Regions from separate parts of the Halomonas sp. SIMBA_159 genome, predicted to be linked through region 2. Evidence: riboswitches for the same ligand, from Rfam matches in the RefSeq annotation. Region 2 holds a riboswitch; the other holds the start of a gene.
What was found. Region 2 has a riboswitch for thiamine pyrophosphate ahead of R0J87_RS02575 (SLC5/6 family protein). Riboswitches for the same ligand answer to the same signal wherever they lie in the genome.

Region 1 (3,402 bases), on a different contig from region 2:
GTCGGCACGTTTCACGAAGGTGACGTCGTGCTCGTCAAACCACGCTTGGGCGGCCTCTAAGTCCGGCACGCTAAAGCAGATGTGCCCGAAGCCTTGCGGCTCTGCGTTGCCATCGTGGTAGGCAAAGTCCTGCTCGTTTTCGGTGCCCCAGTTGTGGGTCAGCTCCAGCAGGCCCTTCTGGCTGAAGGTCCAAGCGGTGCGGGCCTGGGTCTCTTCAGGCACGCTGTCGTTGGCTTCTACGTTAGCCAGGAAGTAGAGCGAGAACTGCATCTCTTCAAAGTCCAGCCGCCGCAGCAACTGCATGCCAAACACCTTGGAGTAGAACGCTAGAGCGCGCTCAGGGTCTTTGACCCGCAGCATTGTGTGGTTTAAACGAAAGCCTTCGGTTTGCGGGGCTGCCGGGGCAACGCCTGGGTGCTGTTCACCTTGATACGACATACAACTCTCCTCTTCGGTTTGGGCCATCATTCAAGCAGCGCTGCTATTGCGCAAATTCTTTGACGAACGTATTACTTTGTACAAGGCTTAGACTTTCAACATCGCCCGCCTTCTCACACAGGCTACTGTGTGCTGACGGCACGGCTTATTCCCCCTGTTATGAGGGCGCGGAATGAAGAATTCCAGCCCTTCTCCCAAGGAGCCTTTATGTCCCGTGATCGAAATGTGCTGGGTGAACCGTTAACACCCTGCTGCCACGACCCTAAAACCGGCTTCTATCGCGATGGGTTTTGTCGCGTTGGCCCTGATGATGCGGGCATCCATTCGGTATGCGCGATGGTGACTGAGGAATTTCTCGCTTTCTCAAAGGCGCAAGGCAACGATTTGGTCACACCACGCCCAGCGTATGGCTTTCCTGGCCTAAAACCGGGTGACCGCTGGTGCTTATGCGCGCACCGCTGGGCCGAAGCCGCCCAGGTTGGCTTAGCGCCGCCCGTGATTTTATCCGGCACTAACGAGCGTACTTTAGAGATTATCCCGCTGATTAAATTGCAGCAGCACGCGCTGGATGCCGTGCATTAACGCCCATGGCAGAGCGCGCCGCTGATCATTAGAAAATCGTCACTGGAAAATCTATGCAATCCTTCTACACTTCTCATTCAACATCTTTACATAATGACTAGCGATGCCTCACTGATGGCGTCCTGCAGGAGTGCATCATGACCGCAATCGATATGACCCTTGGCGACCGCCTTACGCTAAAGCAGCTAGCCTATGCCATTCAGAACGGCTTTTCGCCGATTGTTGAAGTGGAGTCCATGGACGGTATCTACAAAGTGCGCTTTCATCATGCCAATGGAGTATCGGATCTGAGCGATACCCATGGTCGAGTCAGTACGTTTCTAGGCACCGGGGAAATTCGCGACACGCTTGGCCAGCTCGGTCTGACCCACGGCGTACTGACCTTCTCAGACCAGTGCGGCGATGAAATGATCGGCGTAACTGGCCGTGCCATCACGCCAGATGAAATGCTCACCTACGGCACCCGCATCGCCTTTCGTTAAGTCTTTCCCGCCAGGGGTTTACAGCCCAGCTTAAGGCTAGGATAGTAGCCACCAACGACAGGGGCGCCGCATAGCGGCTGAGAAGCACCCTTTGAACCTGAACCGGATAACGCCGGCGTAGGGAGTCGTGGTGCTTTTCACCACCTCCTTTGCCGGGAGGATGCTATGACCCACCCACCGCTTGGCGAGATGCTCGCCACATTGCGCGACACCACCCCGCTCGTTCACTGCATGACCAACTATGTCGCGATGAACAGCACGGCTAACCTATTGTTGGCTACCGGGGCCTCGCCCGCCATGCTACACGCCCCGGAAGAAGTGGCGGAATTCACCGCCATTGCAGGTGCGCTCTCGATCAACATTGGTACGATCTCTTCCCCTTGGGCAGCGTCGATGGCGCTTGCCGCACGCGCAGCAAACGAAACCGGTACGCCTTGGGTATTAGATCCCGTCGCCGTTGGTGCGACCTCCTTTCGTCAGCAAGTGTGTACTGAACTGCTGACCCACCAGCCGACGGTTATTCGTGCCAATGCATCAGAAGTGATGGCGCTCGCCGGTCTTGCTAGCCAAGGGCGTGGTGTTGACGCGACGGCAACGACAGAGGATGCCGCCCAAGCCGCCATTGATTTAGCCCAGCAGCAGCGCTGCATCGTCGCGATGACCGGAGAAACCGACTTTATTACCGATGGCACCCACCATTACCGGTTAACGGGTGGGCATTCCATGATGCCCCGCGTGACCACCCTAGGCTGTGGGTTAAGCGCCCTGGTGGCCGGGTTTGTGGCCGCTAACCGAAACGCCCCGCTGGCGGCCACGCTGGCGGCGCTGGCATGCTTCAGCATTGCAGGCAGCCGTGCTGGGCAACAGGCCAACGGGCCGGGCAGCTTTCAAGTGGCGCTCCTGGATGCGCTGTATTCCCTCACGCCGGATGACCTCTCTTCCCTTAGCCAGCTGGAGGCACTGCATGCGGTGTGATCTTTCGCTCTATTTAGTCACCGATGCGGCCCTGTGTGCAAAAGCAGGCCTGGAAGCCACAGTGGAGGCTGCCGTGAAAGGCGGGGTCACCATGGTGCAACTGCGCGACAAACACGCCAGCAACGAGGCGATGACCGCTCAGGCGCAGCGGCTTAAAGCGCTCCTGGCAGGCACCGGTGTGCCGTTAATCATCAACGACCGGCTCAACGTTGCCGTGGCTAGCCAGGCCGATGGCCTGCACGTTGGTCAGAGTGATACGGCCGTTCAGGAGGCGCGCCAAGCGTTGGGGTCACAGGCCATTATTGGGCTATCGATTAATACGCTGGAGCAGTTGCACAACGTCCCCGTGGCGCTGCTGGATTACGTGGGTTTGGGGCCGGTGTTTGCGACCGTCAGTAAGCAAGACCACGCTCAGCCGATTGGCTTTGATGGCTTAGCGACGCTGGCCAGCGCCTGCCCCCTGCCAAGCGTGGCGATTGGAGGTTTAAAAGCGCAGCATGCCGCCCAGGTGAGGGCCACAGGGGCCAACGGCCTTGCGGTGATCTCCGCTATTTGTGGCCAGCCCGACCCTTACCAAGCGGCGCTGGCATTTCGCGCTCTATGATTCAGCTCGACCAGCTAGCGGCCTTTGTCAAAGTGGCAGAGCTTGGCAGCTACACCCGCGCCGCCGAGGCATTAGATCTCTCGCGCACGCGGGTGTCTCGGCAGGTAATGGCGCTAGAGGAAGCACTGGGCGCGCGCTTGATTCAGCGCACCACGAGGCGGCTGCATCTCACGGAAGCAGGCGAGCGCTACTTGGCACGTGCTCAGGTCATACTGCTCGCGTTGGATGAGGCCGCAGCCGATGTAGGCAGTGGCACCAACACCATCAGCGGCCGACTGCGCATTAATGGGCCTATGAGCTTCGGCACTCGCTACCTTGCGC
Region 2 (3,402 bases):
TTCCTGCTTAACGCCTTGATTCTTCGGTAAGTGAACGGCGAGCCACGGCAAACGCCATCAGCACACTCACCACGCTCGATAGCAGTAACGCCCCCACAAAGGGGCCTAAGGTAGGAATACTGCTGGGGAAGCTGGCTGCGGTCATACCGGCTAATAAACTCCCTTGACTCACCCAACCGGGCAGCACCGCCCCTAAAAACCCTGCCAATCCACCGCTGATCGCCGCCAAGGGCGTCATACGCTTCCACAGGCCGAGCAGCACCGGCACCACAATGGCGGCACATAACAAGTCAGCAATTAGAAATAGCCGCAGTACCGATATGCCTTGTAAGGCAATCACGATCACCGGCACCATCAGCGCCACGGTTATCCAGCGAGCTTTATTAAGCGCACGGGTATCGTCACCACTGGCCCACAGCGAGGCGATGCCGTTTTGGAGCGTATCAACACTGGAGGTTACCAGAGTGACAGCCAGCACCAGCGCAGGCAGTGTTATCCAGATAGGCGCATCGCTTAATAGGGCAAAAAATGGCATCGGTGGCTCACCCAGGCTCACGCCACTCATCGCAGCCATGATACCCACGCCACCAATTACCATAATGACAAGCACCGTCATGCCGCCACCCAGCCAGGCACCTTTACCCAGGCTTGCGCTATCTTTGGCTGCCCACACGCGCTGCCAGTAGCCTTGATGAAACAGGTTGGCGGCCGTCACCGCAATCACCAGGGTTAACGCCACGCTGAGCGAACTACCCAATGGTAATGACGGTAGCACCGCATTGTTGGGCATTGTCGGTAGCCGCCACAACGTCACGCTAGCGACTGCCAATAACAAGGCTAATAGTAACCAGGCCTGCCAACGGTCGGTGGCCAAGCTAGCGCGCAGCCCGCCCAGCACGGTGTACAGCAATGTAGTCATCGCAACGCTGATGATCACCAGCGCAGGCGGCACATCGGATAGCAGCGCTGTAATGGCACCAATGGCCGTTAGCTCTGCGGCTAAAAAGCAGCCCATGTAAGCAACGGAGATCAGCGCCACAAAACGGCGCACACCGGTGCCATAACAGGCTTGCGCAAACTCGGCGATGCTTCGCCCTTCAGGCAGCGCTTGGCGTATTTTGGGCCCATAAAGCCCCAGCACAATAAACGGAAGCGCCGAACCAAGGGCATAGCCCAGTAGCGCTACCGGGCCCACAAAGGCACCAATTTCCGGCGGGGCAAAGAGAATCCACGCGCCCATGCCGGACGCTAGAAAGGACAGCCCGAGAGTAGACGCCGTTTGCGAGTTGCGCGCGGTGACGTAGTCATCCAGAGAACCTCCTCCAAACCGTGCCCGGAGGCCTAAAAAAGCGAAGCAGCATAATGCTGCGCCAAGTACCACAGTCGTTAGGTAAGGCATGTCGCACTTCCTCCGCCGGTACAAACCGGATCAGGTTCCAGGGTCTGCGAAATGCGCATTCTCAGCCCGTTTTGGGCTCCCCTGGCGACAGTGAATGAGAGCGCTATCCTCAATCAAAGTAGCGCCTTAGTAAAGCCTTACGATGTTGATTGAGGGGATTCATCCGGCTTTTTGGGCACGCGTCCCATTAAATAAAATTCAGGGTTGGGCGGCGTTCCCGCTAAGGTAACCAAACGGTTCGACATACCAAAAAACGCGGCAATGGCGCCAATGTCCCAACAGTCATCTAGGGTAAATCCCACCTCTTCTAGGCGGCTTTGCCATTGTGGCGAAAACTCCCCCACATCAATCGCACTATGCAGCGCAAAATCGAGCATGCAGCGATGGCGTTCACTGAGTGCTGCTACCCGGTGGTTAATGGCGATATTATCGGCCAGCAGCGGGTCTTTACTGTAAATGCGCACCAGCGCGCCGTGGGCCACCACACAGTACAAACAGCGATTGTGGGCACTGGTAGCTACCACAATCATCTCTTTTTCAGCTTTGGTCAGCGTATCGGACTCACGCTCCATGAGAGCGTCGTGATAAGCAAAGAAGGCGCGAAACTCGTCAGGTCGATGGGCCAACATAAGAAACACATTTGGCACAAACCCAGCTTTTTCTTGAACCGCCAGCATGGCATCACGAATATCGCTGGGAACATCCTCTAACGTTTCAGGCAGTTTAAAACGACTAATCGTGGCAGACATGGGCGCACCTTTTTTGTTGTATGGTTCGTTGTGTGGTTGATGGTAAACGTCTGTTTAAAATGCTGGGTAACAAATTGCTAACCAAAGAGTCTTTCAATACACGTTAACGCTCGCCATACTCTTAATGAATTGACGTCATAAGAGCCGTACGCTATGAGCAAAGCGGTGCATTAACAGGGAAACCACCATGTCATACTCTGAAGCAAAAGAGCACACGCCAGGGCGTTTGCATGAACTCTTCGCGGACCCTTACCGTGCGTTCGAAAACGATACGGATGAGCGCCAGCTGCATATTCGTATCATGCTTCACACGTTGCTTGCCCGCCCTATGCAGCGGGGGCAGGTAACGCTGCGTGTGATTCACGGTTGGGAAAACGGCGGCTTCGAACCGGCTGACCTGCAACATGCCGACTTTCCACTACGCAGCCTTGAAGATTTTGACATCGCCGTTGATCGCTTTGCCAAGGCAGCACAGCAGAATGCCCCACTGCCTGCTGACGACACAGCGATCTTAGCGGCTCCACTGGCGCATGCCATCGCCGACGCCCAGGCTGAGGGCAAATCCCTCACCGATGAAATCCGTGAAATACCGGCACGCTGGCCCGCCTTTGAGGGCGGGTTGGCACTCTACACACTGTTTAAGATGTACCACCGTTTGGTCTACGGTGAAGATGACACCTACCGCTGCTCGCAGTGCGACACGCCTCATGGCCCTCGTGAAATCCATGAATTCCATATGGAAGAGGGTGAGTTCGCCCTGCTCGCCCCAATCAACGAACAGCCTGAAGCCCCTTATTTGGTGGTACTGCACGAAAGTCAGCTCGGCCCTATCAAGCAATTACTCACCAGCAGCTTACCGCTGTTTGAACCCTGCTAATGCCCGCGTCCCCCTTCTCCCCTCGGCAGGGAGAAGGGGTGTGTTGAGCGATTGTTTACAGCGATATCGTGCTGTTAATACCGCTAGAGACATTTTCAGGCTCAAACCAACGGGCAGTGACCGTTTTGGTTTGCGTCCAAAATGCAATGGCCTGCTTACCGTTAGGGCCCAAGTCGCCCAGTTTAGACGCCCGCGAGCCGGTAAAGCTGAAGTACGCAACGGGCACCGGAATCGGCACGTTGATGCCGATTTGGCCCACGTCGATGTCGGTTTCAAAACGCCGCGCCACCCAGCCTGAATTGGTGAAGATAGACGTGCCGTTGCCGTTAGGATTAGCGTTAATGAACGCAATGGCGTCGTCTAACGTTTCCACGTTC

Region 1: another riboswitch for thiamine pyrophosphate. It lies ahead of thiM (hydroxyethylthiazole kinase); the one in region 2 lies ahead of R0J87_RS02575 (SLC5/6 family protein).

The regions. Positions count from the first base shown of each region.
Region 1 is NZ_JAWJBT010000011.1:131,888-135,289, reverse strand. Features, by position in the region: gene gloA (lactoylglutathione lyase) at 1-438, opposite strand, end outside; gene R0J87_RS09150 (DUF2237 family protein) at 646-1,020, shown strand; gene R0J87_RS09145 (hypothetical protein) at 1,158-1,502, shown strand; TPP riboswitch at 1,552-1,643, shown strand; gene thiM (hydroxyethylthiazole kinase) at 1,668-2,477, shown strand; gene thiE (thiamine phosphate synthase) at 2,467-3,081, shown strand; gene R0J87_RS09130 (LysR family transcriptional regulator) at 3,078-3,402, shown strand, end outside.
Region 2 is NZ_JAWJBT010000003.1:47,626-51,027, forward strand. Features, by position in the region: gene R0J87_RS02575 (SLC5/6 family protein) at 8-1,399, opposite strand; TPP riboswitch at 1,389-1,492, opposite strand; gene R0J87_RS02580 (peroxidase-related enzyme) at 1,537-2,148, opposite strand; gene R0J87_RS02585 (hypothetical protein) at 2,336-3,025, shown strand; gene R0J87_RS02590 (CoA-acylating methylmalonate-semialdehyde dehydrogenase) at 3,081-3,402, opposite strand, start outside.